3 regions of the Ruegeria sp. CK1 genome follow, and region 1 is predicted to be linked to each of the others. Evidence: riboswitches for the same ligand, from Rfam matches in the RefSeq annotation. Region 1 holds a riboswitch; each other region holds the start of a gene.

Region 1 (10,260 bases):
CCAAACATAAGCGACGCCGGAAAGGGCCAAGGCTGGCTTGACAAATAACTAACCGCGCCAACCGGTACCCCAGCCTCTTCCAGCACCTCACGTCTGACGGCAGCCTCCAGCGTTTCGCCGGGTTCAACGAAGCCCGCCAGCAGCGAATACATCCCCTCTGGCCAGCCCGGAGACCGCCCCATCAGCACTGAATCCCCGTGTGTGATCAACATGATAACCACTGGGTCTGTGCGCGGAAAATGCCGGCTTCCGCATTCGGGACAACGGCGTTGCCACCCTGCCTGCGAGACCTCGCTGGCCGCGCCACAGCGCGCGCAGAACCGATGGGTTTCGTGCCAACCGATGACGGCCTTAGCCGCCGCAGCCAGTTCCGCGTCCCGTGCGGACAAGTGGGTCATGATCCGGCGCAGCTCGGCAAAGACATGGCCCAGAGGCAGGTCAGGATGCTGTTGTTCCGATGCGTCGACGAAACCCCCGACCTGCGACATATCCATCTCGTCGGGTGACCAATCCGAGATATCCAGAGCAAAGACCGGCACCTCATCTGAGATACCCAAAAAGACGGGTTCTTCGATGCTTCCGCCCGGTCCATTCTCAACCAGATCGTGAGACATAGGAATAAGCCCCAACCGGTCCAGCCCTTCGCCCTGAACCAGGGGTTTTCCGCGCCATAACAGAAGGCAGGATGCCTTCGGATGAGCACGCACTTGTGTTAACTTCTCGGCATCGATCCGAATATGCGCTGCGCGATCTAGGCCGGAGCTGCCAAACGTCACAAGTTCTGCGTGTTTCATCGAAAATCCTCTGGAACGTCGGCACAGGGCTGCCACGGCTACCGTGACAGTGCAATGGCAATTCACAACGCGTAGAAACCTTAGCCCGTCAAATGCGCGCAGGTTCGCGTTACAAGTTGCAATGACTATGCTTTTTGGAGAAAGTGCTTAACACATAACTGCCAAAAGTAGAAATTTGCCTCATCTTCCCCCCGCATCGCGCTTATCATTGAAAATCCGGATTCTAGCGACGTCCGATCTCCATATGAATTTGCAGGGCTTCGACTACTATTCTGATAAGCCCGATCCCGCAGTTGGCCTTAGTCGCACGGCCACCCTAATCCGCACAGCTCGACACGAAGCTGAAACAGATGGCGCTATCGTTTTGTTGTTTGACAACGGAGATTCACTGCAAGGGACGCCGGTTGGAGAATGGGCGGTTGAATTGGCAAATGCACCGCACATCCTCATGCGCGCGTTCAACGATCTCGGCTACGACGCAATCGGATTGGGGAATCATGATTTCAGTTTTGGCCTGAATGTTCTGGATCGCGTGATCGCGGACGCAAACTGCCCGGTGATTTGCAGCAATGCACATCGTCGGGATGTGAGGTCTACGTGGCGTGACCAAGCTGTTCTGACCCGGACAATAATCGTCGAAGACGAAGAAGTTTCGCTGAAGATTGGAGTATTCTCTGTACTGCCGCCTCAAACCGCAAAATGGGAAGCGCATCGGTTTCAGGACATGGTCGTCGTGGACGATATCCTGGCATGCGCCCAGCAAAAGGTGCGGGAATTGTCGGCAAAGAAATGCGACTTGATCTTGGCTTTAGCCCACACCGGCCTTGGACCCGTTGACCCAGCACCTGATCTGGAAAACGCGATCATCCCTCTTGCGGCCATCGACGGCATCGACGCTTTGATCGCGGGCCATTCGCACCTTACACTGCCAGGTTCGTCGCACAGTGGATTGGAACACGTCGACGCAGCTTTGGGCCGAGTGCACGGGAAACCCGTCGTGATGCCAGGCGCGGCCGGATCGCATCTAGGGGTAATTGACCTAGTTTTGCACCGCGGGAACAACGGGGGATCGAGCGTTCAGGACCACAAAAGCGAATTGCGATCGGTCTGCCCTGCAATGCCGAACAAAACGCCGTCACCAATCGCCGAAGATCGTGGTCTAAAGCGACTTTTTTCTACGGCGCACACGGAAACGCGCCAACGCACCGCGCAACCGGTTGGCTACAGTGATCACTCTTTCCACAGCTATTTCAGCTTTTGCGTCACTGACCCGGGTCTTGTTTTGATTGCAGCCGCCCAAGTGGCGGCCCTACGTCCCTATTTACAGGAAGCAAGCCTCGCGGAACTGCCTTTGCTGTCAGCAGTCGCACCGTCAAAGTTCGGAGGCCGCGCTGGTCCGAAACATTACACTGATGTTCCTTCTGGTCAGTTGTGCCTGCGTCACGTCAACGACCTTTATGTATTCCCTAACGAATTACGGGCGGTCGCAGTAACTACTGAACAGATCATCGATTGGCTGGAAATGTCCGCCGGGGTTTACAATCAGATTTTGCCCGGACAACAGTCGGAACTGGTCGCGTCTGACCGAGCGGGGCATAACTTTGACGTCTTGATAGGACTTACTTATCAGATCGACCTGTCGCAACCTCACCGTTTTGATGCCAATGGACGTCTGACCGACCCGGCACACCGACGCGTTCAGAATATCAGATTCGACGGCCGTCCCCTGACCCTCGATCAGCGCTTTGTGGTTTCCACCAACAATTACCGCGCTAATGGCGGCGGTCACTTTCCGTTTGTCGAACAGGCGGAACCCATCGCTCTGCCCGTGTTACCGATTCAACATATTTTGCAGGATTACTTGTCCCGAGACCTTCGACCAGACCCATTGGAGCAAGTACCTCGCTCTTTTCATCTGACATCGCAACCCGGCGCTAAGGCGTTGCTGCGTACTGGACCCAAAGCCCAGTCAAAACTGGAAGAATTGGCAGAACACAACCCGCATGTAATCGGCAACGATGAAGACGGCTTTCTGATGATCCGCTTGTCGTTCTGACGGGTTGTCTTTCCGTCGGTCATTGCCTATATCGGCCATTGAGAGGTTGGCGCGGGCGAGCGCCTCGCCAACCTGGTCAGGTCCGGAAGGAAGCAGCCACAACGAGCCCCGCTTGGGTCGATGTCCAACCTCTCACTTATTTCCCGAAATGATATGCGCCAACGTGCGACCTTATTCAGTCGATCAACCGTTGCCAGACGGCTGCGCTGCGGCGGGCAAACGCACCGATGTGCCCAATCTCGGACAGACCAAACTCAGAAGGTGATAGAAGGTGGCGTCGCGCTTTAGGCCCATACAGGTCAGCCAGCCTCCAAACCACTTTCGGCGGCACAACGCTGTCGTCCGCGAAAGCGAAAAGATCGACCGGTGTCCCCGACTGCGCCCACCGTGCTTCGGGCAGCGTAACGCCGATTTCGGGAAAATAGTTGCGCGGCGTAATGCACCAGCTGCGCCATTGCCAATAGACGCTGGCGGGTAAATCCGCCCCAAACCCCAAAGCCTTACCCGGCAAATAGCCCAATGCCTTTGCGGCCAGAGGCGCGTGACCGTACCAAAAAAACAAAGCCGCTGCTCGGTATGGCCAAGGGTGCTCTAACACCGTCGCTGGGCCCGAACAAACACAAATCATCCGGTCAATCTGCTCAATATCAGGCTGGATCGGCCCGAGCATACCTCCGACTGAATGGCCTATGCTCCACTGCTGGGCGTTGGGAAAGCGTCGCCTCATTTCCGTTCGGGCCGCGGGCATGTCGATCAGGGCCCAATCCGCCATTGTGGCCCGCGACGCCCTCAAAGATCCGCTCAGAGAATGGCCCACATCTCGATAATCGTAGGTCAGGCAGGCCATGCGATGCTCGGCAGCCAGCCAGCGGGCGAAATGCTGATAGTATTCTCGCGGCACACCAGTCGCGCCGTGGATCACCACGGCGGTCCCAACATCGACCACCGGCATATACAATCGGGCCGACAACTGCGTCGTACCGGAAGGAAAGAGAAAATCCTCGGTTAATACGGCCTGCGCAGAATCCAGCATCTTGCCCTCGATCTGAACTGTTTAGTTCACCTATCAATCCGCATGGTTTGCCGCCGCAAGTCAATCCTGTTTCAAGTTGACCGCACGTCCACTTCCCGCTCGAATTGGCTGCTTGACTCAGACCTGTTGAACCCGCTAGCGATTACGTGATGGTTCTCGACCCCGATCCTAGGGGCGGGATGAAAAGGGAACACGGTGCGGTTCTGCCCGGAAAACCGGAACGGACCAAGGCCGCGACTGCCCCCGCAACTGTAAGCGGTGAGCAATGCCGAAACACCACTGGCCGCAAGGCTGGGAAGGTCGGCAAAGCGACGACCCGCAAGTCAGGAGACCTGCCATCGAACTAAAACCGAAACTCGGGCGGGGTGTCCGGGCAGGTTGTCAGCACGCTGTGACGCCTGTTCCACGTCCCCCGACCAATGCGCGGAGGGCGCAATATGATCTGGAAGACAAAGACACACCAATTCACAGCAACTGTGTGTCAGAAGACCGGCAAGACTTGCCCGGCTCTGGCCCAAATGGCCCGTGCAGTCGTACAGGCCGTAGAGACCGCTGTTCCTGCAACCACTCCAGAATTCGAATTCGACGGCAGCAGTGAGTTGGGCTATTGCGCGCAGGGTTGCACCGCACGGTTCCGGGCGCAAAAGGATCAAATTCGGGTCTTTTGCGGCACCAACGACGATACTTCGATAGAAACGCTCGACGATTATGCGGACATGCTTTTCGGCCTCGACTTAGTTATGCGCCCCGCTGGTACTTTGGCCAACCCACCCTGCGCCATGCTTGAGGTTTCAACACTCGCACCACGGCAAGCAAAGGACGTCGATCGGCGGGTGGCTCTCTAGCTGGGTTGCTGAGGGCGCGCGGCCCAGTCTAACTGACCGGTGGTTTCTACAGCACAGGGCCGCACCGCACGAAGGCGTTGTAGCGCTGCGGTGGGATGTTCGCCGTGTTCGACCATGAGGCGAAGGACGATCATCCCCGACCGGCCGCAGCCACCACGACAATGCGCCAGCACCCGGCCACCGCGAGCCAGAATGTCCGCTGCTGTTGCGCTGACCTCGGTCCAAGCCGCGTTAATCGCAGGGGACGGAGCGCTGAAATCTTCAATCGGCAAATGCACCCACTCGATCCCTTCAGTACGAAGGTCGCTCCCAAGATTACTTGCACCAACTTGCAACATCTCAAGATCGGTGGTCAGCGAAATTACCAAATCCGGCTGCCATTTGCGAAGTGCATCCATATCGCCATCATATTTTCCACTGCCGCCTGGCAATGGCGACAACGCGACAATGCCATTCCCGACCTGTACAGAATTTATTGCGAACTGACTCAAAATTGGGCCTCCTCCGCAGGTATTAAAACCGGCATTTTGACTTGCAAACCAAAATTCGCCCTCGGCGGCTGTGGACGTGGGGCGCAGGGGTCTCTACGCTGCATTCTTGAACCGAATCCGACAGAGCAGACATGAACGACACGCCCAGCCCCGCCTATCAGGTTCTTGCCCGCAAATACCGCCCTGAAACCTTTGCCGACCTCGTCGGTCAGGATGCTATGGTGCGCACGCTGAAAAACGCGTTCGAGGCGGACCGTATCGCGCAGGCTTTTATAATGACGGGCATCCGCGGCACGGGCAAAACAACCACTGCTAGGATCATTGCCAAGGGGATGAACTGCATTGGCCTTGACGGCAAGGGCGGTCCAACCACTGAACCTTGTGGTCAGTGCGAGCATTGCGTCGCGATCATGGAAGGCCGCCATGTCGACGTGATGGAAATGGACGCCGCCAGTCGGACCGGCGTCAATGATATCCGCGAGATCATCGACAGCGTTCGCTATCGCGCTGCAAGCGCGCGCTACAAGATCTATATCATCGATGAAGTTCACATGCTCTCGACCAGCGCCTTCAACGCGCTGCTCAAAACGCTCGAGGAACCGCCAGAGCATGTGAAGTTCATCTTTGCGACGACAGAAATCCGCAAAGTGCCTGTGACTGTGCTTTCCCGCTGCCAGCGGTTCGATCTGAGGCGGATCGAGCCCGAAGACATGATCGGCCTGCTTAATAAGATCGCTGCGGCCGAAAATGCTCAGATCGCGGATGACGCGCTAGCATTGATCACCCGTGCAGCGGAAGGATCGGCTCGGGATGCGACCTCGCTGTTGGACCAAGCAATCTCACACGGGGCTGGGGAAACCAGCGCGGATCAGGTGCGCGCGATGCTGGGCCTTGCGGATCGCGGTCGAGTTCTGGACCTGATGGACATGATCCTGCGCGGAGACGCAGCGGGTGCGTTGACCGAGTTGGGTGGGCAATATGCCGAAGGTGCCGACCCATTGGCTGTCTTGCGCGATCTCGCTGAGATCACCCACTGGGTTTCAGTTGTCAAAATCACGCCCGACGCGGCAGAAGACCCAACTGTTTCACCGGACGAACGCGCACGTGGCCAGCAGATGGCCGAGGCGCTACCGATGCGCGTTCTGACACGGATGTGGCAGATGCTGTTGAAAGCGCTTGAAGAAGTGTCCGCTGCGCCAAACGCCATGATGGCCGCCGAGATGGCAGTGATACGCCTGACCCATGTGGCCGACCTGCCCACCCCGGAAGAGCTTATCAAGCGTCTGCAGGACACGCCGCCTCCGCCCCCGAATGGCGGACCAGGTGGCGGAGTACCCGCACCCTCACAGACCACGGTGCAAGCACAGGCACCAATGGCATCATCCTACGCGGCGCCCGCAGGTGGTGCTGCGGGTGCACCCAGTGCCGCTTTGGCGCAGGACCCGCAAACCGCGTTGGCGCGCTATCCAACTTTCGATCACGTGGTCGAACTGATCCGGGTTAACCGCGATGGTGTCCTGCTTGACGAAGTCAAACGCTCATTCCGGTTGGTGGCCTACCAACCCGGACGTATCGAATTTCAACCAACCGAGCGCGCTTCGCCGCAGCTTGCCCAACGTCTGGGTTCGGTCTTGCAGCGCTGGACGGGCAATCGTTGGGCGGTGACAGTTGTCAACGCTGGCGGCGGTGAGACGATTTATGAAAAGGAAAACGCGGTTGAGGAGGCATTGAAGGCCGAAGCCCGCACTCATCCGCTGGTGCAGGCCGTTTTGGCTCAATTCCCAAAGGCGCGGATCAAACACATAGAAACACCGGAACAACGCGCCGCAAAAGTTGAAACCGAAGCCTTGCCCGAGGTTGAGGATGAATGGGACCCGTTCGAAGAAGAGTAACGTTGGTCCATGCGCAAAAAAGAACACTTCCACGCTTGTCACGAACCATCCACGAATACCGAAACGCCCTAGTGCCTTTGGCGACAGGCTGGAACATCTCTGCCCCTTGTACCGCAGAGATAGCCCCCGTATTTAAAAAACAAACCGCATGACAGGAGAAGAGCAATGCTCAAAGGACTAGGTGGCCTGGGCGACATGGCCAAGATGATGAAATCCGCGCAGGATTTGCAGACCAAGATGACCGACATGCAGGAAGAGTTGAACACCATCATGGTGGTCGGCGAATCCGGTGCGGGTTTGGTTAAGGCCACGGCCACTGCAAAGGGTGAGCTTAAGGGGCTGGACATTGATCCGTCGATCTTCAATGGCGATGACAAAGAAGTGGTCGAGGATCTGATCCTGGCCGCTATCAAAGATGCCCAGACCAAAGCCGCTGAACGCTCTCAGGCCGAGATGGCAAAACTCACTGAAAGCATGGGCCTACCCGCAGACATCAAGCTGCCGTTCTGATAGACACTCCTGACGATCCCAAGGCCGGGCCCAATTGCCCGGCCCTTTTGCAGGAGCATATGCGGTGAGTTCGAACAGCGACATCGACAATCTGATCGACTTGATGGCCAAGCTACCGGGCCTTGGTCCGCGCTCGGCCCGCCGCGCGGTGCTGCACCTGATCCGTAAACGCGCCCTGCTGCTTACGCCCTTGTCCGATGCAATGCAGCAAGTGGCCGTAACAGCCCGCGAATGCCTGAATTGCGGCAATGTCGGCACCACCGATATCTGTGACATCTGCAACAGCGAGGACCGCGCGACCGGAGAGCTGTGCGTGGTCGAGGATGTCGCCGACCTTTGGGCAATGGAGCGCGCGGGCGTGTTCAAAGGCCGTTATCACGTTCTGGGCGGCACCTTATCCGCGCTGGACGGCGTCGGCCCGGACGAGTTGCGCATTCCCCGCCTGAAGGATCGTGTCGTGGCCGAAGGGGTCACCGAGATCATCCTCGCCCTGAACGCCACGGTCGATGGCCAAACCACTGCTCATTATATCGCGGACCAGTTAGAGGGTCAGGTGCGCCTGACATCACTGGCGCAGGGCGTTCCGATTGGCGGAGAGCTGGATTACCTGGATGACGGGACGATTACGGCTGCGCTCAGGGCGCGGAAAGAGCTCTGAACCCCATAATCGGAAGACGCGCAGACAGTTTTACTTTTTCCGAATGCTCAAAAGGACCTAACCCGTTTGTCAGGTGTAGGCACCCGACGAATAGGTCAATTCATAAGAATGGCTATAAATCTCGAAGACAATGCCAAAGGGGTCTTCGACGTAGACCATACGGTAGGGTTTTTCTCCGGGATAGTAGTATCGGATTGGCATCCGTTGTTTGCCACCCGCTGCCACGATTTTTTCTACCAGGCCTTCGACATCTGGGTCCTGGACGCAAAAATGGAACGTACCATTCTGGCGAAAGTCGATATTGTTTTCCGGTACATAATTTCCGTGAAACTCAAATAGTTCGAACCCAATGCGATCAGCGGTCGCGAGATGCGCAATACGCAGTTTTTTCCATTCCGCGCCAAACACATCAGTGCACATGACACCGATATCCGTATCATCCTCTACTACGTCCGTTGGCGACATAATCACGTAAAACCCAAGGACTTCGGAATAGAACTTTACAGCCTCGTCAACGTTTGGGACGGACAATCCGATGTGAGAGAATGTTCTTGGATGTTGCGGCATGGCTCGCTCTTTGTTCTATGAGGCGAAATACTATTGTGCCACAGACGAGTTTCAAGCAACTGCCCGGCGAAGCATAGCCGCGTTCTGCCATACACAAAGGTCGTGAATCGCGGCGGCGTCAGCCGAGAATAGCCTTTGCCTCCTCTACGCGACGTGTACTATGACTGTGGCCTTATCCATTTGATGTTGGAAACAGTTATGAAACGCCTTTTTGCCCTTACGCTTGCTGCCTTTACAGCCACTGCCGCATTTTCGCAGGAACTCATCGACAAGGGCTTTGTCGACGGCTGGAACATCATGATGGACCCTGCGCTTGGCAACGGGTGCCTGATCCAGACGGTGTACCAGGACCTCTCGGTGGTGCGCATTGGCTATGACGCGCTGGACGACCGCGGGTATTTCGCTGTCTACAACAAGGCGTGGGGCGACATTAAACAGGGCGAAAGCTATCCGATCCGGTTCGAGTTGGACGGCAAAAGTTTTAATGCCACGGCCATTGGGTTCAATCAGCGCGACGTACCGGGGGCTACAGTGTTCTTCACCGACCGGAGTTTCGTTAACGCCATTGCGCAGAACAAGACTTTGACCGTTTACAACCCGGCGGGGGACGTGGTGATGGCAATCGACCTCAATGGCACAGCGAAAGCGTTGGAATACGCCCGTGAATGCCAGAACCGGAAACTCTAACGAATCGGATCGAAAAGCGCGTCCTTGGCCGTGCAATCCCGGATCACATCACGTCCACATGGAACCGGCTTAAGATCGCGAGACAGGCATAGACGAACCTCTTCGATGTAACCCTGCTTACAAGTGACGGTGATCATGTCCCGTTCCAGCGCGGGATTGGCTTTCAGAAACGCCTCTTCAACGACCGAGGCGGGCAGTTTGACCGTCGCATCCAGCTTGCGGAACACTTGCGGGTGCTCAACCTGCGCGTAGGCCTGCCGAGACAACGCGAAGTAGTCCGACGGGGACAGGCCCGTGCAAGTTCCGTGCTTTTTCCATTGGTGCCACGCCAATCCGGGTGAACCTTGAATATCCGCCATATCACGTGTCATCGCGCGCGACGGCGGCGCCTCGGGTGTGCGGCAGAACGCAGGCCAGCCTTGATCGTATTGCGGCCAGAGCCCGTGCAGAATCCAGCCGTGATCATGCCGCGCGTCGCATTGGTCAGATCCACGAGCATCACCTTCGCGCGCGCACCAGTTCGGGGACCAGCTGAGTGACAGGACATAGTAGTCGAACTCGCCCGCCTTTTCTCCTTCGGCCAGCGCCGTTACAGCACTAAACACCCACAAAACAACCCAGCGCATTCGCCTCTTCCCTTCTTGCCTTAGCGCGACTATATAGGCCCCAAGTTCCCCGACAACGGAAACCTGCCCCAAGACCACGGGGCCGCCGAATTCCGGCGACG
Region 2 (10,260 bases), on a different contig from region 1:
TCACGGCGCCCTGCAGTTTAGTTCATACATCTAAGAAAGCTTATGCAGGTTTGCGCTTAGAAACACGCAATCATTACTAAGGCTATGGCCCCAGTTTGTTTGTAGCTTTTATCTTGCAACGTTTAGCTTATGAAACAGTATCAGGGTCGCGTCTGGACAAGACACGGCTCATTTGGCCCATAACTTTGCTAAGTGCCCTGTCTGAAAAGTATCGTCATGTTGAACCTGCCGCACCTGACATTTCTCCGTTCTTTCGAAGCCGCCGCCCGCCATCTAAGCTTTACCAGCGCTGCGGAAGAACTGAACTGCACACAATCTGCTGTCAGCAACCACGTGCGTTCGCTTGAAGAATTTCTGCAAAGGCCGCTATTCGTCCGGCACGCGCGCTCCTTGTCTCTAACTGACGTGGGCGAGGCTTACTTGCCATCGGTTCGTCACGCACTGCAAGAAATAGATGTGGCAACTCAGTCTGTCATTCAACGCTCACACAGCCGCAAAGTCGTCGTATCATGCCCGGTCAGCCTGGCTGAAAACTGGTTGCCTGATGTCATTCGCGGCTTTAACGCCGTGCATCCTGATATCGACCTGACTGTCCATGGTACACTTTGGAGTGACGTCGGCGCGAATGTCTCCGACATCTCCATAACGATAGACCACATTGACGATGTCACTTCGGACGCCGAACGGATGTGGCCCGAAAAACTCTCTGTGGTTTGCGCGCCTGATTTCTTGATCAAAGGCGTACCGCCGACCGATCCGGCTCAACTACAGGACGCGCCGCTGATCCATATTCTGGGCCGCCCCGCCTACTGGGAGCGTGTAGCCCAGCATTTCGATCTTGCCGATCTCAACCAAAAGGGCGGCTTGCGCACCAACGCATCAAATCTTGCCATGGAGATGGCGGTAAATTTGCTGGGATGCGTTTCTCTGCCGCGATCACTTGCAAAGTCTTATGTGGACCGGGGATTGCTGATCGAACCGTTCACTTTCGATTTGGACAGTCCGTGGGCCTATTTCATGCGCTTTAAGGAGAAACCCGTGTCGCAGCCGGTCAGGCTGTTTCAGGACTGGCTGCGACAGGCTACTACCGAAATGGACATCTGACCGACTATCTTTGTGAAGGAGCCGTTCAAACGGCCCCTTCCATTGCAGGTTGCACATCCCGCAGACGATGTCCTTTGGGATCAAACGGAGCCTCTGCCAATATCTTAGCCTTGTGTGGCTTGCCCAAGATAAAGACGTCAACCGTATCGCCGGGCTTCGCCACGTTCGGATCGACATAACCCAAGGCCAAAGACTTCCCGACTGAGTACCCATAGGCACCTGAGGTCACGCGACCCGCAGATGTGCCATCGCTTGTAAAAATAGGCTCGCCTCCGGTGGCGTCGGCATCTTCCACGACCTCAACTTCAAAAATCGACAGCAATTCGCGCGGCGCGTTGTCCTTGACGGCCAGATAGGCGTCCTTGTGCAGGAACTCTTTGTCCAGCTTGATCAAACCTGCCAGCCCGACTTCTTGCGGCCAGTATTCTTGCGAATACTCGCGCCCCCATGAGCCATAGCCCTTTTCGATACGCAACGATCCCAGCGCGCGACCGCCAACCGGACCACCATTCAGGTTCCGCGCGGCATCCAGAAGCGCGGTGTACAGGCGGATCTGATCTTTTTCCGCGCAGTGCAATTCCCAACCCAAGTCGCCGGTAAAGCTGACTCGAATGGCAAGGCAGGAAACCCCGGCAACTTCGATGGTGGATGAACGCATGAAGCGGAACATCTCGTTCGACAAATCCGCATTGGTCAGCCGCTGCAATAGATCACGAGACTTTGGTCCAGCCACGTTGAAACCGGCGATGCGGTCGGTTGCAATTTCGACCGTGGTTCCTTCTGGCAACTCAACCATGTTGAAAAAGCGCTGATGATAGCGTTCTGCCATGCCCGAACCGATCATCATGAATTCATCCTCAGCGACCTTGGTAATGGTGAAGTCCCCGGCCACACCACCCCTGACCGAGATCAACGGCGTCAGGCAGGAGCGCCCTACTTCGGTCGGCACCCGGTTAGCGACCAACTTGTCCAGCCAGTCATGCGCACCTGTTCCCTTGATCACGTAGTTCGCAAAATTCGAGATATCGATTACACCTACGTTTTCGCGTAACATCTTGACCTCGCGACCAACCGGATCGAACCAATTCTGACGGTTGAAGCCGTTGGTCTCTTCGGTGCCGGGCGCATCAGCAAACCAAAGTGGGTGTTCCCAACCGCAGTTCAGGCCAAAGACGCAACCCATCTTCTTTTGCATCTCATAGGCAGGACGCACGCGTGCCGGGCGTCCTGCGCTGCGTTCCTCGTTTGGGAAGTGGATGGCGAAACGGTGGGTATAGGCGTCCTCGACCCTCGCCTTAGTGAATTTTTTGTCCGCCCAGTCACCGAAGCGTGCCAAATCCCAGGCGAACATGTCGTATTGTGGCTCACCCTCAATCATCCATTGCGCTGCCAACATGCCCAGCCCGCCCGATTGCGAGAAGCCCGGGATCAGGCCGCCGCAGATGAAATAGTTATTCAATTCGGGAACCGGACCCCACAGCATATTGGCATCCGGAGACCAGATCATCGGCCCGTTGATCACGCGCTTTACTCCGGCGTTGGCGGCGACGGGTACACGTTCAGTGGCACGGATCACGTTTTCCATAATCCGATCCAAATCGTCAGGGAACAGGTCATGGGCAAAGTCCAGCGGCGTGCCGTCTTCAGCCCAAAACTTCATGTCCTTTTCATAGGCACCAATCAGCAACCCGTTGCCTTCTTGACGGAAATAATACTCACCATCCCGGTCGGCGATCGACGGAAGACGGCGGCCCAGATTGGCCACTTCGTCAATTGCCTCGGTCACAAAATACTGGTGCTCTGTCGGCTGTAACGGCAGGGTCAGACCTGCCAGCGCCGCCACTTCGCGGCCCCAAAGGCCGGCGGCATTGACCACCCACTGCGTTTGGATGTCACCTTTGGGTGTGCGTACGATCCAGCTGCCGTCGGGCTGCTGCTCGGTCCCGGTCACCGGGCAAAAGCGTTCGATGGTAGCACCCATTGCACGGGCGCCGGCGGCATAGGCATAGGGCACGCCTGAGGGGTCCACATTGCCGCCATCAGGTTCATACATAATGCAGCGGATATCATCGAACTGTGCAAGCGGATGCAGTTCTTGAGCCTTCTCACGGCTGACTTCGTAGAAGTTTAACCCATAAAAACGGGCCTTTGCCTCTTGCAGGCGCAGCTGGTGTTCGCGTTCTTCCGTTTGTGCCAGATATAGCGAACCAGGCTGGAACACACCGCAGCTTTGGCCGGTTTCCTTCTCCAGCTCTTTATACAAGTTCATCGTGTAATGCTGGATACGGGTAATGTTGTTGTTGTCGTGCAAACCGTGAATGTTCGCCGCCGCGTGCCACGTTGACCCAGATGTCAATTCATCTCGTTCCAGCAGCACCACATCTTTCCAGCCCAGCTTGGCTAGATGGTACAGGATCGAACATCCGGCAAGGCCGCCACCGATTACGACTGCTTGTGCATGAGTTTTCATGGGTTTTCTTTCCTGTAAAGGTCTGGACCTTGGTGGTTTTCATGCTGCCGCGTAAACCGATTTGCGGTGCGCGGCAGCGCCGCGCGCCTGACGCACTTCTGCCTACACACACAAGTTTCGATTTCTAGCATCTGGAATCATCCATGCAGAGGCATCATTCCAGAAAGTTATATGAACCAGCCGCCGAAAACTCTCACAAAAAAAACGGGGGCATTGCCCATGCGAGCGTTGATTGAAGGAATCGCGTGACCGCTGACGATATCTATGCGGCTTAACCCTATAGGCCGTCGTTCGCCGAAGTCGCATGGTCATTGCACACCTTGCTCTTTTGGACCCTATACATCTGGTATTTCTCTCAGTATGGACAGCGCTTCGACGTTGATCCGTCTGTTGGACGCTCTGAGGGTGGCCGCAGCACCCAAAAGGGCCGAACCATGAAACAATCCATTGCAAATGCCCTTTCACGAAAAGGGTATACCACACTGACTCCAGTCCAAGAGGCTGTGTCGGCACCAGAGCTTGAAGGGCGGGATCTGCTTGTCTCGGCCCAGACCGGATCGGGTAAAACCATCGGCTTTGGATTGGCCATCGCATCTACCATTCTGGGTGGTTCAGATGTCTTTGATACCAGCGCTGCGCCCTTGGCGCTGGTCATCGCCCCTACAAGAGAGCTTGCGATGCAGGTCAAACGAGAGCTTGGCTGGCTTTACTCAGACGCTGGCGCTTTCATAACATCCTGCGTTGGCGGTATGGACATGCGTGATGAACGCAGGGCGCTCGCCCGCGGCGCGCATATCGTTGTGGCAACACCGGGGCGACTGCGCGATCATATCATGCGCGGCTCAATCGATCTGACAGAAGTACGAGCTGTAGTGCTGGACGAGGCCGACGAAATGCTCGACCTGGGATTCCGCGAAGATCTGGAATTTATCCTTGAAGAAACGCCAACAGACCGGCAAACCCTACTGTTTTCAGCCACTGTCCCCCGCGCGATCGCGAACCTCGCAACCCGATATCAAAGAGGTGCTGAGCGTGTGAGCACAGTCAGTGAACGAACCCAACATGCCGATATCGAGTATCGCGCTTTAAAGGTCGCCCCACGTGACGGGGAAAATGCGATCATCAACGTTTTGCGGTTCTACGAGGCCCCAAACGCCATTGTGTTTTGCAATACGCGCGCCATGGTGGGGCGCCTGACCGCCCGATTGTCGAACCGTGGGTTCTCGGTTGTTGCTCTTTCCGGAGAACTGACCCAGGGGGAGCGATCAAATGCCCTGCAGGCGATGCGTGATGGACGGGCCCGGGTCTGTGTTGCAACAGATGTCGCGGCACGCGGGATTGACCTGCCAAACTTGGATCTTGTGGTTCATGCCGAGTTGCCCAACAGCCATGAAACCCTTCTGCATCGTTCGGGTCGGACCGGGCGTGCCGGTCGTAAGGGCGTCAGCACTCTGATCGTCGCTCCTGCATCGTTGAAAAAAGCCGAACGGCTTCTGAAATTCGCCAAACTCACAGCTCAATGGGGCGCAGCACCGTCGGCTGAAGAGGTTAACACACAAGATTTAACGCGGATGTTCGGCTCGGAGGATTGGGAGGCAAACATTGCCGACAGCGAGCAGGCTTCGGTGGAAGAACTTGTGTCAAAATTTACACCAGAGCAACTCGCAGCTGCGTATGTCCGTCAATACAAACGCCAACATTCCGCACCTGAAGAACTCAGCGAAGTAACTGCCAATTCGCCAAAGGCACAGGCAGCTTTCGGACCGAGTGTGTGGTTCTCGCTATCGGAGGGACGTAAACACAACGCTTCCCCGCGTTATCTGCTGCCAATGGTTTGCAAAGCCGGAAATATCACCAAGGCCGATGTCGGAGCAATCCGCATCGCAGAGGATGTGACCTACATTGAAATTCGCGAAAGCAGTGTTCCCGGCTTTTTGGATGCTATCGGACCAGATATGAAGATCGAGGGCACAAAAGAGGTCGTACGGCTGAACACGGCACCGGATTCGTCTAAATCTATAAAGCCCACCCCCAAGCGCGGCACACAAACGAAAAGACGCCCTGCAAATTCGGAAGGCAACCCTCCTCGCCTCGCCGAACCTCAACCTGCCAAACCGCGCAAAAAGAAAGCGAACGCAAAACCTGAAAAGGTCGAAGCAAGCGCCAAGCCCAACCGTAACAAAACCAGAGACGCCGGTAGGACAAAGAAAGAAAATCGAGATTTCAAACCCAAGCGCCCGAAAGGCCCACCGCCGCCCAAGGGAAAACCAAACAGCAAGAAAAATCGTGCTCGGGCGGCTGCATCGAACACCGGGGGCAACAGCGTACCGATGCGCAAGAAGTAAGTTAATGTATGCGCGGCCTCTGTCCGCTAGAGAAAGAAGAAAGGGAAGCCCGCGTCTGTGGCTTCCCTTTTTGTCAGATGTCGACTTCAACCTTTCCAATCGGGTTCGAACAGCAGGCAAGGATATACCCCGCCTCTATGTCGTCTTCAGATATCCCGCCATTGTGAACCATGTGAACCTCGCCACGGTTTTTCTTCACTTTACAGGTTCCGCAGACGCCAAAAGTACAACCCGAAGGAATGTTCAGCCCGACCGAGCGCGCAGCAGCCAGAACCGTGTCGGTCTCAGCAACCTTAGCGGTCACGCCCGAGGTTGCGAATAATATCTCTGCGTTACTGTCATCATCTGGAATGACATCGTCCAGTTTCGGCTGATCCGCTTCCGTTTCCACAGGCGCGCCAAAACTTTCCTGATGATAATTGGCCATGTCAAAGCCCAGACCAGAAAGCGCATCACGCACCGCCTGCATGAAGGGTTCCGGCCCGCAGCAATAGACCTCACGGTCGAGATAGTCGGGCGCCATTAGGCCCAGCATCAATTGGTTGAACTGGCCCTGAAATCCGGTCCAGGGGCGGAATGAGTCGGCCTCTTCAACTACGAACTTTAAGTCCAAGCCATGCGTCCGGCTGGCCATCTGTTCCAATCGCTGACGGAATATGATTTCCGAGGGCCGCTTGGCACAGTTGATGAACACAATGTCCAGATCGCGCCCTTCGTCCCACATGCAGGTGGTCATCGACATCAACGGTGTGATGCCCGACCCGGCCGAGATGAAAAGGTATTTTCCTGCATTGCTTTCAGCATTTGTGAAAAGTCCAGCTGGGCCAATCGCTTTCACCCGCATGCCGGGTTGCAAATTGTCCAACATCCAGCGCGTGCCGATACTGTCGGATTGCGCCTTGGCGGTGATCGTGATCGACCGTGGCCGCGACGGAGACGACGAAATGGTGTACGTGCGATGCACCATTCCGCCCGGCTGGCCCGGAGCAGGGATTTCCAAGGTTAGAAATTGCCCAGGTTGATACGCAAATTGCGCCCCTGAAGGCGCGCGAAACGAAAAGCTTGCAGTATTTGGCATCTCGGGAACCACCGAGACACATTCCAGTGTTTCACTGTCTTGCCAGACAGTTGCTGGCACGCTGACATCTTTCATTGTGATCACTCCGCTGCCATCGCGTCGGGTGCCAAATGATTAGCCAGTTTGCTGCAGTACCAGTCGACAAACTGCAGCACACCCGATTCCTGCGTGGTCGAATAGGGACCAGGCTCATATGCCGGACTGTTAATGCCTTGCTGATTGTCTTCAACGACCTGACGATCTTCGTCATTGGTTGCCATCCAGACTTCGGTCAGTCGTTTAAGATCGTAGTCGACGCCCTCGACGGCATCCTTGTGAACCAACCATTTCGTCGTAACTTCGGTTTCTGTTGGGCTGATTGGGGTGACACGGAACATGATCGAATGATCTGCAAGAAAGTGGTTCCACGTGGTCGGATAGTGAAACTTCAACAACGACCCGGCATCAGCAAACGGCGATCGACCCAACCAACGACGCACGGCGGACTTGCCGTCCATCGTGTAGCTTTCAGCACCCTCGTTCAGAGGCATCCGGGCAAAACGGTATTGCCCATCACCATGCAAATAGAACTGCGAAGGTAATCCCGCGGCCTCGCACCGATCAAAATGGGCTTGCATGCGAGGTGGGGTTTCACCGCCCTCTATACCGGTTACAGCGGGATCGTCCGGGAACGTGCGGCACAGCGCCGGATGATTGCCGCCACAGTGATAACATTCGCGATTGTTTTCCCAGACCAGCTTCCAGTTGCCGTTCTCGATGATCGAGCTTTCAAAGGCCACTTTGGCATTCACCAGGTCGTGCGGTTCAAGATAGGGCCGGGCAGTGTCAGCGAAAGTATCAAAATCCGGGGCAGTGTCCGCCAGACAAATATAGACAAGTCCTGCCAGTTCCCGGCAGTGAACCGGCTTCAACCCATGTTGTTTTGGTTCAAAATCCGGACCCATGTCGCGTGCCCACAGCAGAGAACCGTCCAACTCATAGGTCCACTGATGATACGGGCACACAAGCTTAGGTGCATGGCCCTTGGCGGCCTTGCAGATAATCGAGCCGCGATGACGACAAGTATTGTGAAACGCACGGATTTGGTTGTCTGCACCACGTACAATAATCACGCGATAGGCACCTATAGTATGCGTCACATAATCACCGGACTTGACCAATTCACACGCCGGAATCGCAAACAGCCAATCGCGATAATGAATGGTTTCAAGATCGGCCTGAAAAACCTCTGAATCGGTATAAAAGGCTTGTTCCAGTGCGTAGCCCGGCGTTCTGCGGGCCAAAAGGGTTTGGATATTGCTCACTTCTAGCTCTCCTGCCGCGCCCCGCGGCGTTGCTTGGGCAGATGACAAGCAGGAGCCGTCCGCAGGCGCGCGAGGACCGCCTCCGAAACACATGCCCCCACCGCCACCCGCGGTTTGACGTATCCATGAGGCTGGTTTCCGGACTTCGAAGGGGCTTGCGCCTGAGTTCAGCACCTTCCCGGGATCCTCGTCCCAGTGGTTGATTGCCGAATCTGACCTTCGTTACCGTTGCGGGGGCAGTGCCGGAATTTCACCGGCTTCCCAATTCTCCACTGTCTGAGAATCAAACAGCAGCACCTCACGTGGTCAGGATATTTCCGAAACCCAAATGCGCTGAGAAGGTTGCGACAATTTCAAATCCAAAACAGACATAGTGAGTTTGGACCTAAGCCTGCGATAAATGACGCGCCAAACCCACGGGGCCAATAGCAAAGGCACCATGAATTTGCTGACGTCTTTTGCTATTTCCTGATATCTGACTGCCGAAACCAAAGTAGCCGAACTGTTTCCGAGATCATAACTAGCCGCAGCAAGTATTGTATGCGCCAAATACCTAGAGCTTGCTGGAAGTTGAGTTCGGGCTTTTTTCGCAAACTTGCGAAAGTTCGAAAGGAAGGGATCAACTTCTGAATTGGCGGTACATAGTTTAATATCCCGCGTCGGGCATTTCGGCGAATTCTTGCCCCCTCAATACGGCGCACTTTTGTCGCAAATTCCTTCAAGCTACTGCGGGCAGGGTGTTGAACTATCGCATCGGCGGCAAACACAATCGGTTCCCCAGCCGCAGTCGCCCGGTCGTTCCATTCCATATCACCGCCCGACAACACATCGCCATTAAATAGACCGATACGGTCAAACATGTATCGGCGCACTATAAGGTTGGCAGTGACCGCGCGGCCTCTCTCAACCCATTTTTGCTGCGCAAGTCCAAGGTGGTAATCGTACAGCTCCACAGAACTCCATTCGGAGCCATTTGGAATAAGTTGAACGTCGCCCCCAAAGCGGCCAATGTCTGGGTGTTGATGTGCGATACGCAGACCGCTTTCAATGTATCCCGGGACGGGCAGACAATCTGAGTCCGTGAAGAACAACAAATCGGCTTTCGCAGCAGCTATTCCCTTGTTACGCGCGGCATAAGAGCCTGGCTTGCCCTCTGTGATAACCCGCGCATTTGAAGGAAGCCGGAAATCTTTGGGAATACAGTCAGAAGAAGCATTGTTCACAACAATGATTTCAAATTTCTCTGGACCAAGAGTCTGACCCGCAAGGCAATCTAGACAGGACTGCAGTTTGTCCCAGCTATTATACGTCGGAATGATGATCGAAGCGTCAATATTCATTTCTGCAATCAAGAACCCACAGCGGATTGCCTATTGTTGTATTAAGGAAGATAGCGTTCTCGCCGCATATTGAGCTAGACCCAGCAGCGTATTTTCTTGACTGGAATGTGTTTAGCCAGACTCAACAGCATTGGAATACTGATGGTCGTACAACGCGCGGAAAGCACCGTCATTTTTCAGCAACTCTCTGGCGCTTCCTTTTTCTACAATTTGCCCAGCCTCAATCACCACGATTTGGTCAGCGTGAAGGATTGTGGATAGGCGGTGCGCTACAATAATGGTCGTCCGGTTTGCGGTCAGCCTTTGCAAGGCTTCTTGCACAAGTTTTTCAGATTTAGAGTCCAAGGCACTAGTCGGCTCGTCCAGTAACAAAATAGGGCTATCTCGCAACAAGGCTCGGGCAATGGCCAGGCGCTGCTTTTGCCCACCGGACAGGAACGCCCCATTTTCACCTACATATGTGTCAAAACCGTCTTCCAAATTCATTATGAAATCGTAAGCATTGGCAGCTTTTGCTGCTTCGATTACATCCTGGCGCGAGGCCCCTTCCCTTCCAAGCCGGATGTTGTCCGCAATAGATGCTGAAAACAAAAAGGTTTCTTGGCCGACAAACGACATG
Region 3 (10,260 bases), on a different contig from region 1:
AACCTGGCGCGGTGATGTCCATCCCGGTCGCCTCTTCCAAGCGTTTGATAATGTTGGGTGACAACTCACGATCACCGTACCGGGCGATGCCATCGTCAAAGATTTTGATCATCACAGGATTGATTTCCAGCGGGACTCCGGCGCGGTCAGCCACCTCCTGAAAAAGACCAATGTCTTTTTTCACCAGGTCCATCGTAAAGGAAATATCACGCGACCCGTTTAAGATAACCTGACTTTCAGTCTCGTGCACAAATGAGGTGCCCGAGGATATCTTAATCGCTTCATATGTGGTGTTTAGATCCATACCGGCGGCCTTGGCCGTTACCAACGCCTCGGCGCACGTGATCAGGTTTGCCGTCGCCAGATAGTTCGTGAGCACCTTCAAGACCGAAGCCGACCCCAGTTCCCCAGTGTGCAGAACGCGGCGCCCCATCGTGGTAAGGAACGGCAGGATTCGCTCGAACGTTTCGCGGTCACATCCGGCAAAGATTGAGATATTGCCGGTCGCCGCCCTGTGGCACCCGCCAGATACAGGACAATCAACGGCAGCCCCTCCGCGTTCAATCACCAGCGCACCGAGGCGTTTGGCCTCAGCCTCGTCCGTCGTGGACATCTCCATCCAGATTTTGCCCGGCGCAACTTCGGGCAGCATTTGTTGCATAACCGCGTCTGAAGCAGCAGGTGATGGAAGACATGTGATCACCGCGTCACAATCTCTCATCATCTGAGCTGGGTTTTCCGCCGCTGTGGCACCTTTGGCGACGAACTCAGCAACCAGGTCGGGGTTTAAGTCATGAACTGTCAGATCTATTCCGTTGCGCAGAAGTGAGCCTGACAATTTGCCGCCGACGTTTCCCAATCCGATAAAACCGACTTTCATCTTTTCCTCCTGACGGTCGCATTCATGTTGAGTATCCGCGTTGTCTAGTGTGAAATAAAATGAATAATATGGTTCGTTATGGTCAAAATAATTTGGTGATTAATGGACCGTCTTCCCAACCCCGCATGGCTCCGCAGCTTTGAATCTGCTGCACGGCATCTGAACTTTACAACGGCGGCGCGGGAAATTGGCCTGACGCAAACAGCAGTTTCTTTGCATATACGCTCGCTTGAAGCCGAACTGGGACAAAAACTGTTCACCCGGAACGCCCGACGTTTGGAGTTGACCGAGTTGGGGCAGTCCTATTCGTTAACGGTTCGGCGTGCGCTAAGTGACATTGCGCTTTCGACAAACAGCCTGTTTGGCCCCGCGTCACGTCAAACCCTGACAATCCGCGCGGCGATTTCTACTGCAACTTACTGGTTGGCCGCAGAACTGCCGGACTTTACCCAAAAACACCCGGATATACCGGTGCGTTTGGTCTCACACATCTGGAATGACAACGTAGCGCCCAGCGACGTAGACGTGGAAATCCGGCTTGGCTACGGCGACTGGCCAGAAGTGCGCTCTGAGAAGCTGACCGAGGAAAAGCTGGTTCCAGTGCACCGAGTTGGACGCAGTACTTCGACTCTGAGCAACCTGCAGAAAGGGCCTTTGATTCATATACTTGGATACGAAGATAATTGGGCGCAGTATTTTGAGGCCAACAACTTCACGCCACCAGATCAACCGCCCCAGCATTCGGTGGATACGACGGTCGCCGCGCTACAGCTTGTCATGGCCGGAGCAGGCTACGCGACGATACTGGAACGTTTTGCGCGAAATGCAATCAGGCAAGGTGCACCGATTGATATAGCAGGCCCAGCGATTCCATTTGCCCAGTCGCATTATTTGATCAGCGCACAAGGGACTGCCCAGCCGACAGCAGCGGCGGGACTGTTTTGCGCATGGCTGCGGGATCGGCTGACCATGGATGCCGCAGTTTGACACAAGCGGGTCGCTTTCTGACCTGAGCGAATTCAACCCGCGCCTCGCGCTTGACAACCCCCCTGCCCGTGCCGCATGTCCATTTCGTTGGTGTCCACTTAAGGTGGATGAAAAGGGAATGCGTCAACGGGTTTTCCGCCAAACGCAGCCGCCCCCGCGACCGTGACCGGAGAGGGTGCCCAATGCCACTGGCCGATTAGGCCGGGAAGGCGGGACATCTGCCAGGGCTAACGCCCCGACATCCGCAAGCCGGGAGACCTGCCAGCGCCCGAAGTTGAAACCGGACGGGGTGTTCCGGTGTCGGGTCCATGTGCAGACGTGGCCCGCATGAAACCCCGTCCCCCGAAAAGAGGATTTGGGGGGATGAGAGACATGACCGAGACCGCACCCGTCGAGTTGCTGGTCTGCACCACTTGCCGCCGTGGCTTGCCAATCGAAAATGACGAACAACGGCCCGGCACGTTGTTACACAAAGCGCTGGAAGATGCAGGGTTGCCGGATGGTATCCAGCTTAAACCTGTCGAGTGCCTGTCAAACTGCGATCAGGGCTGTTCCATCGTACTGCGCGGCGGCCCCGAACGCTGGACTTTCGTTTATGAGAACCTGAACGAGGTTGATCATGTCGAGGTCATCGTCGACGGCGCGACCAAATATTTGGCCACCGAAGATGGGCTGGTGAAGTGGCGCGAACGCCCTGAACATTTCCGCAAAAACTGCGCCTCGCGCATCCCCCCGATTGGAGCCTGAGATCATGTCGAACCTTGAAAAACTCCCCGTCACTGTGATCACCGGCTTTTTGGGCTCGGGCAAGACAACGCTGGTCAAGCACCTGATGCAGAACCCGCAGGGCAAGCGTTTGGCCGTTGTCGTCAACGAATTTGGCGACGTAGGTGTGGATGGCGATATCCTGAAATCCTGTGCCATCCCGGATTGTCCGGCGGAAAACATCATGGAGCTGGCAAATGGCTGCATCTGCTGCACCGTCGCCGATGATTTCATCCCGACAATCGAGGCGCTGATGGCGCTTGAGCCGCGTCCGGATCATATCCTGATCGAAACTTCGGGCCTCGCCCTGCCCAAGCCCCTGCTGAAAGCATTCGACTGGCCGGATATCCGGTCCAAGATCACCGTGGATGGTGTGATCGCTCTGGCCGATGCCGAGGCTGTGGCCGCCGGTCGCTTCGCTCCGAATGTCGAAGCCGTGGATGCCCAGCGACTAGCCGATGACTCGATCGACCACGAGACGCCCTTGTCCGAAGTGTTCGAGGATCAGATCTCCTGCGCCGACATCATCCTGCTGACCAAGCCCGATCTGGCTGGTCCGGAAGGGGTTGCAAAGGCCAAAGAGATCATTGCAGCCGAGGCCCCGCGCCCCCTGCCCGTCGTCGAAGTCGCCGAAGGTGCCGTGGACGTACGCGTTGTTCTGGGTCTGGAAGCAGCAGCCGAAGATGACATGGACGCCCGCCCGTCGCATCACGACGGGCACCATGATCACGAGCATGACGATTTCGAAAGCATCATCGTCGAGCTGCCGGAACAGACCGATCCGGCCCTACTGGTCGCCAATATCGAACGTCTGGCCAACGAATTGAACATCCTGCGCGTCAAAGGTTATGCCGCCGTTCAGGGCAAGCCGATGCGTCTGTTGGTGCAGGCCGTAGGCGCGCGCGTGCGTCACCAGTACGACCGTCCGTGGGAACCCGGCGAAGAACGCCGTTCGCGTCTGGTTGTTATCGCCGAGCATGACGATATCAAAGAGGCCGCGATCCGCGATATCCTCGTCGGTGTCGCCGAGGCCGCCGAGTAAACCATGCACGTCGTCTTCCGCGAAAGCCACGGGTTAGAGGAAACCGAGACGCCGACCGATCTGGGCCAGAGCCCGGCGGATTTGGTGGTGCTGTCCTTTTCGGACAGCGACCTCGGCGCTTTCGCGGCAGGCTGGCATCGCGGCGGTGGGCCCGAAGGGCGCATGCCCTCAATGCGGCTGGCAAACCTGACGGCACTCAAGCACCCACTGTCCGTCGATACTTATGTCGAGCAAACGCTGGAAGGCGCCAAGGGCATTCTAATCCGTCTCATCGGTGGGGTGCCATATTGGACTTACGGGCTTCAACAGGTTCTGGCATTGGCCCAAGCCAAAGGCATCGCGCTGGCTGTTTTGCCTGCGGATGGGCGCGAAGACACCCGACTTGACGAGTATTCTACTCTGCCCATTTCTTCCCTACGCCGCCTTGCGCATCTGTGTGACACCGGCGGAGAAGTCGCAGCGCAAGCGGCACTGGCGCAGATGGCGCTCGCCGCAGGGTTATATGCCGGTCCGGTGATGGGGGCCAAAACGATCCCTGAATGTGGCGCGTGGTGCCCGGATCGTGGTGTGATCCCGGTCGACAAGGCTTTTACTGGGGACACAAACCGCGTCCTTGTGACTTTCTACCGTGCATACCTGACCTCAGCAGACACAGCTCCGGTTGCCGCGCTTATACAACGTTTTCGCGCACGTGGATTCGACGCAGTGGGTTTGTTTGCCCCGTCTCTTAAGGCACCAGCAGCCGCCGAATGGCTGCGCGAACATGTCGTGGCGCTGGCCCCATCAGCAATAATCAACGCCACTTCGTTTTCAGGCAAAGGCGCATCGGGTACGTCACCTTTGGACGCTGCCAATGTGCCGGTTTTTCAAGTCGCCCTTGCCACTTCGCGCCGCAAGGCGTGGGCCGACGCGGAACGTGGCCTCTCGCCTGCCGACCTGGCGATGCATGTGGTTTTGCCCGAAGTGGATGGGCGCATATCAGCGGGCATTGCTTCATTCAAGGAACCCGGCAAACGCGACCCGCATCTGGAATATTCCCGCTTCGCCCACCGGGCAGAACCCGAACGGATTGAGGCGATCATTGACCGCGTGACCGGCTGGCTGAACCTGCACGACAAACCCAAAGCGGATCAAATCCCAGCGCTCGTGCTGTCGACCTATCCGGGCAAAGATTGGCAGATGGCCCATGCCGTTGGTCTGGATGCTCTGGCCTCGACCGAGGCGATGCTCTCTGATCTGCAAGGCGAAGGTTACGACACCGCACCCGCAGAGCCGATTGCAGATACTCTTTTGGACGCCCGGGTTTCGTGGTCACTCCAAGACTATCTAACCGCGCTAAAAGGACTGCCCGAACAGTTGCGTTTGGACTTGCAAACAGTTTGGGGCCGGCCAGAGGATGACCCAGCTTTCGCAGATGGAGCCTTCCACTTTAATGCCCTCATGCGTGGAAAGGCTTTGATTGCCTTGCAACCCGAACGCGGCACACCAGAGTTACGCGATGACGACTACCACGACTTATCCCGCACTCCGCGCCACAGCTACATCGCGTTTTATCTCTGGCTGCGTGAAGGCTTAGGCGCAGATGCGCTGATCCATATCGGAGCGCACGGTACTCTGGAGTGGTTACCCGGAAAATCCGTTGCCCTGTCCGCCGATTGCTGGCCCGAAGCACTTATCCGAGACCTTCCAGTAATCTATCCCTTCATCGTAAACGACCCAGGTGAAGCGGCTCAGGCCAAGCGCCGGATCGGGGCTGTGACGCTGGGGCATATTCCACCCCCTTTGAAAGAAAGCGGTACGCCGGATCGCATGGTGCGGTTGGAAACGCTGTTGGATGAGTTCTCAAACGCCGACGGGCTGGACCCCAAGCGAAGGGATCGCTTGCAAATCGATATTCGGGATGAGGCGCAGGCCATAGGACTCGAAGGCGACCTTGGTCTTGATCAGGCCACCTGCACTGCCGAGGCAATCACCCGCATTGATCGCTTCGTTTGTGACATCAAGGAAAGTCAATTCGGAGACGGGCTGCACATTTTTGGTCGTGTGCCGGAAGTCACGAGCAATTTCGATCCTGCGCCGTCTGCAAACGCCGAAAGGTCGGCGCTGTTGGACGCGCTGGCGGGCAAACGGATTGAGGCTGGACCTTCGGGCTCTCCCTACCGCGGTCGGTCGGATGTTTTGCCGACGGGGCGGAACCTATATACCACCGACCCGCGCTCGGTTCCGACCCGCGCCGCTTATACGCAAGGTGTCAAGCTGGCCGAAGAACTGGTGCGGCGTCATCTGCAAGAAGAAGGCGATTATCCCAAAGGGCTGATCGTGGACTTGTGGGGGTCCGCCACCATGCGCACTGCCGGTGAAGAATTCGCCATGGCACTGCACCTGTTGGGGGTCAAACCTGTTTGGGACAATGGATCAGAGCGGGTTTCGGGCATCGAGGTTTTGCCAATTACTGACCTCAGCCGCCCGCGACTAGATGTTACCCTGCGCGTGTCAGGCCTGTTCCGAGATGTTTTCCCGACGCTTTCGGCGCTGTTTGGTCAGGCCATCCGTGCCTTATCAGACCGTGATGAGGCAGCGGACTGGAATCCCTACGCAGGACAAGACCCCGCCGCGCGGGTCTTTGGTCCCGCTCCCGGCAGCTATGGCCTGAACATGACACATCTGTCCGAAACATATACTGATGAGGCGCGTGCACAGGCCGGGGAAGCATGGCTACAAGCCAGTTCATTTGCGTTGGAAGGCGAGCATATCGCGCAAGATGTCGACGGAATCACCGAGCGCGTCGCCAATGCGGACAGTTTTGTTCACCTACAGGACTTGACCGAGACCGATCTGCTGCTGGCCAACGACTACGCCACACATGAAGCCGGGTTTGCCGCTGCGAAAAAGCTTACCGGCGGCAACGCGCAGCTTTATCATTTGGACAACACCAACCCTGAAAATCCGCGCGCCCGCACCCTGCCCGAAGAAATCAGCCGCGTCGTGCATGCCCGCGCCGCCAATCCCGGCTGGATCGCGGGAATGCAGCGGCACGGTTTCCGTGGCGCCGCCGAGATCGCGGCGACGTTGGATCACATGGCGTCATTTGCCCATCTGTCGGGTACGGTTGCGCCGCATTTATTCGACCTCTATCACGATGCGACCCTAGGCGACGCCGAGGTGGATGCCTTCTTGCAAGAGGCGAACCCACAGGCGCATCAGGCCATGCAGGACAGGTTTCGCGCGTTGCTGGAAGCCGGGTTGTGGAACACACGCAGAAACTCGATCCTTGCCGATTTGGAGGGCTTGGGATGAGCGCCCCATTCGTTCAGGGTTGGTGTCCGGGTGCTCATCGACCCATGATGTCAGGAGACGGCTTAGTTGTGCGCGTTCGCCCCAGACTGGCCCGGCTGAATGCTTCTCAGGTGATGGGGCTGTGTGAATTAGCCGAGCGCTTCGGCAATGGCACTATTGATCTGACCAACCGTGCCAATTTGCAGCTGCGTGGCGTAAAAGAAGCAGACCATCATTCACTGCTTTCTGAGCTTGCGGAGCTAGACCTATTGGATGCCGAGCCCGGCATTGAGGTGCGGCGCAACATCCTTGTCACACCGCTTTACCAAACGGGCGACCTAACAGCGCGTTTGACGCAAGCGTTGATCAATCGGCTGTCGGAACTCCCGACCCTGCCTGCAAAATTCGGATTTGCCATCGACACCGGCCCTGCCCGTCTTTTAGCAGAGGATTCTGCAGACATACGGCTGGAAACCGGCGCGGATGGCCTGATACTGCGGGCCGATGGGTGCGAAAACGGTCGGCGAGTGACCGAAGCAGATGCTATTGACCGACTAATCGAATTGTCAGATTGGTTCGCTGAGCATCAGACACCCGAAAACCGCCGTATGGCCCGCGTTGTAAGCACGCAAGGTCTGCCGAAGCAGTGGCAAGACAGCCAACCTGGGGATTTAGGTGCCCCACTGACTCCTGGTCTTTGCGACTTGGGAGCTTTCTATGGCGCGGTTTTCGGACAACTACCTGCCCGTCGCCTATTTGGTTTGATGGAAGACACTGGTGCATCCGCCCTGCGTGTCACGCCTTGGAGGCTGTTTCTGTTGGAAGGCGGAGCGTCGATACCTGCAGCAGCCTTTGTTACTGCGGCCGCCGATCCCCTGATGACCACTGACGCCTGCCCCGGCGCGCCATATTGCCCTCAGGCACATGTGGAAACCCGTGAAATAGCACGCGTGTTGGCACCACGGGTTTCTGGCAACCTGCATGTCTCGGGCTGCGCCAAAGGCTGTGCGCGAATGGGGGCTGCGGACGTTACTCTGGTCGGTCGCGAAGGGCGATTTGACCTTGTCAAAAATGGTCGCGCAGGGGATGAACCCTGCCAGCGCGGCCTGACACTCGAAACACTCAAGACCATGGACCTGACCTGATGCCCTATGAATACGAAACCGATGGCGCCGCGATCTACAAGGAGAGCTTTGCCACGATCCGGTCCGAGGCCGATCTGGCTCGGTTCGACGCCGACGAGGAACAGGTCGCTGTACGTATGATTCATGCCGCCGGGATGGTCGGATTGGAAGAATTCGTGCATTTCTCGCCGGGCTTCGTGACAGCGGCCCGGACCGCGCTGGAAGGCGGTGCCCCGATCCTGTGCGATGCACGCATGGTCAGCGAGGGCGTCACTCGTTTTCGTCTGCCAGCCGATAACGAGGTGATTTGCACCCTGCATGACGAGCGCGTGCGCCCCTTGGCCGCCGAGATGCGCAATACCCGGTCGGCCGCCGCGTTGGAGCTGTGGCGTCCGCATCTGGAGGGTGCGCTGGTTGCAATCGGCAATGCCCCGACAGCCCTGTTCCACCTTCTGAATATGTTGGAAGACCCCGACTGCCCACGCCCTGCTGCAATCATTGGCTGTCCAGTGGGTTTCGTCGGCGCAGTCGAATCCAAGGACGCACTGTGGGAGGCACAGCCTGTACCCTCGTGCATCGTCAAGGGCCGGCTGGGCGGCAGTGCCATCACTGTCGCCGCCATCAACGCAATCGCGAGCCGCGCGGAATGAGTACTGGCAAAATATACGGCGTGGGCCTTGGACCCGGCGACCCCGACCTGATGAGCGTTCGGGCAGACCATCTGCTGCGTAATGCGCGCCATGTTGCGTTTTTTCGCAAACCAGGTCGCGACGGTCAGGCGCGCAAGATCGTAAACGGGATGATCCCTGAAGGTGCGGTTGAATTCCCGATGGAATACCCGGTTACCACTGAAATCCCGCTGGATGATCCGCGGTATAACGAGATGCTGTCAGCCTTTTACAAAGATTGCGCAGCACACCTAAAGGCTCTGTCCGACCAGGGTGAGGACGTGGTTGTTCTGTGCGAGGGGGACCCATTTTTCTACGGATCTTTCATGCATCTTTATAGCCGCTTAAGAGACGAAGCTAATGTAGAAGTTGTCCCTGCAATTACCGGCATGTCTGGCGCGTGGACCGCGACAGGCAACCCGATCACATGGGGCGACGACGTGCTGACCGTGCTGGTCGGTACCCTGCCCGAAGACGTTTTGGCGCGCCGCATGGCTGAGACCGACGCTTTGGTCGTGATGAAGATCGGGCGCAATATCGACAAGGTGAAACGAGCGCTTAAGACGGCGGGGCTCTATGACCGTGCGTGGATCGTGGAATTCGCGCAGATGCCCAACCAAACGGTGACAAAACTGTCCGAGGCTTCTGAAAAAACGACCCCGTATTTTTCGATCATCATCGTTCATGGTCAAGGTCGGCGGCCATGAGCGGCTGGGTTAAAATCGCGGGCCTTGGGCCGGGTAACGAAGACCTTGTGACGCCCGAAGTGACCGCCGCGCTGGCCGAGGCCACGGATGTGGTCGGCTATATTCCCTATGTCGCGCGAATTGCGGAACGCCCCGGTCTAACACTGCACGCCAGTGACAACCGAGTAGAGATCGACCGATCCCAACACGCGTTGCAGATGGCGGCTGAAGGTAAGCGTGTGGTTGTTGTATCCTCGGGCGATCCGGGCGTGTTTGCCATGGCGGCAGCAGTGTTCGAAGCGCTGGAAAACGGCCCCGCCGAATGGCGCGACACTCCCATCGACGTGCTGCCAGGGATCACGGCGATGCTGGCCGCGTCGGCACGTGCGGGGGCTCCGCTGGGGCATGATTTTTGCACAATTAACCTAAGCGATAACATGAAACCATGGTCCCTGATCGAAAAGCGCCTGCGTTTGGCCGCGCAGGCGGATTTCGCGATGGCGTTTTACAACCCTCGATCAAAATCCCGCCCCGAAGGCTTTGTGAAAACGCTGGAAATCCTGCGCGGAGAATGCGAGCCCGAGCGTCTGATCCTCTTCGCGCGCGCCGTCTCACGCCCAGACGAGGCGATCCGGGTTTCGACACTGGCCGAGGCGACACCCGACATGGCCGACATGCAGACTGTTGTGATCGTCGGTTCCTCGTTGACTCGTGTAATCAAGCGGGACGGCGCTCCGATCGTCTATACTCCGAGGTTCACGCCGGAATGATCCAGCCAGTCCAGAACCTCTGTCACGTTCGACAATTCGGTCCGCTGCGGCAGGGTCGGTCG

The links. Region 1 has a riboswitch for cobalamin ahead of ACR0L3_RS19705 (hypothetical protein). Riboswitches for the same ligand answer to the same signal wherever they lie in the genome.
Region 2: it holds a riboswitch for cobalamin, as region 1 does, so the genes downstream of both, ACR0L3_RS09460 (aromatic ring-hydroxylating oxygenase subunit alpha) here and ACR0L3_RS19705 (hypothetical protein) in region 1, are expected to answer to the same signal.
Region 3: it holds a riboswitch for cobalamin, as region 1 does, so the genes downstream of both, ACR0L3_RS09070 (DUF1636 family protein) here and ACR0L3_RS19705 (hypothetical protein) in region 1, are expected to answer to the same signal.

What each region holds. Positions count from the first base shown of each region.
Region 1 is NZ_JBQFPX010000013.1:46,856-57,115, forward strand. Features, by position in the region: gene nudC (NAD(+) diphosphatase) at 1-794, opposite strand, end outside; gene ACR0L3_RS19690 (5'-nucleotidase C-terminal domain-containing protein) at 1,003-2,850, shown strand; RNA gene ffs (signal recognition particle sRNA small type) at 2,890-2,988, shown strand; gene ACR0L3_RS19700 (alpha/beta hydrolase family protein) at 3,026-3,883, opposite strand; cobalamin riboswitch at 4,017-4,237, shown strand; gene ACR0L3_RS19705 (hypothetical protein) at 4,321-4,728, shown strand; gene ACR0L3_RS19710 (protein-tyrosine phosphatase family protein) at 4,725-5,219, opposite strand; gene ACR0L3_RS19715 (DNA polymerase III subunit gamma/tau) at 5,351-7,111, shown strand; gene ACR0L3_RS19720 (YbaB/EbfC family nucleoid-associated protein) at 7,277-7,621, shown strand; gene recR (recombination mediator RecR) at 7,686-8,279, shown strand; gene ACR0L3_RS19730 (lactoylglutathione lyase family protein) at 8,349-8,846, opposite strand; gene ACR0L3_RS19735 (hypothetical protein) at 9,045-9,533, shown strand; gene ACR0L3_RS19740 (ribonuclease T2 family protein) at 9,530-10,159, opposite strand.
Region 2 is NZ_JBQFPX010000003.1:11,517-21,776, forward strand. Features, by position in the region: gene ACR0L3_RS09435 (MmgE/PrpD family protein) at 1-4, opposite strand, end outside; gene ACR0L3_RS09440 (LysR substrate-binding domain-containing protein) at 217-1,104, shown strand; gene ACR0L3_RS09445 (GcvT family protein) at 1,130-3,574, opposite strand; gene ACR0L3_RS09450 (DEAD/DEAH box helicase) at 4,009-5,919, shown strand; gene ACR0L3_RS09455 (FAD-binding oxidoreductase) at 5,993-7,072, opposite strand; gene ACR0L3_RS09460 (aromatic ring-hydroxylating oxygenase subunit alpha) at 7,078-8,301, opposite strand; cobalamin riboswitch at 8,414-8,617, opposite strand; gene ACR0L3_RS09465 (glycosyltransferase family 2 protein) at 8,763-9,641, opposite strand; gene ACR0L3_RS09470 (ABC transporter ATP-binding protein) at 9,753-10,260, opposite strand, start outside.
Region 3 is NZ_JBQFPX010000002.1:502,933-513,192, forward strand. Features, by position in the region: gene ACR0L3_RS09060 (NAD(P)-dependent oxidoreductase) at 1-880, opposite strand, end outside; gene ACR0L3_RS09065 (LysR substrate-binding domain-containing protein) at 983-1,867, shown strand; cobalamin riboswitch at 1,939-2,147, shown strand; gene ACR0L3_RS09070 (DUF1636 family protein) at 2,240-2,614, shown strand; gene cobW (cobalamin biosynthesis protein CobW) at 2,619-3,674, shown strand; gene cobN (cobaltochelatase subunit CobN) at 3,678-6,971, shown strand; gene ACR0L3_RS09085 (cobalamin biosynthesis protein CobG) at 6,968-8,095, shown strand; gene ACR0L3_RS09090 (precorrin-8X methylmutase) at 8,095-8,724, shown strand; gene ACR0L3_RS09095 (precorrin-2 C(20)-methyltransferase) at 8,721-9,449, shown strand; gene cobJ (precorrin-3B C(17)-methyltransferase) at 9,446-10,198, shown strand; gene ACR0L3_RS09105 (cobalt-precorrin-6A reductase) at 10,171-10,260, opposite strand, start outside.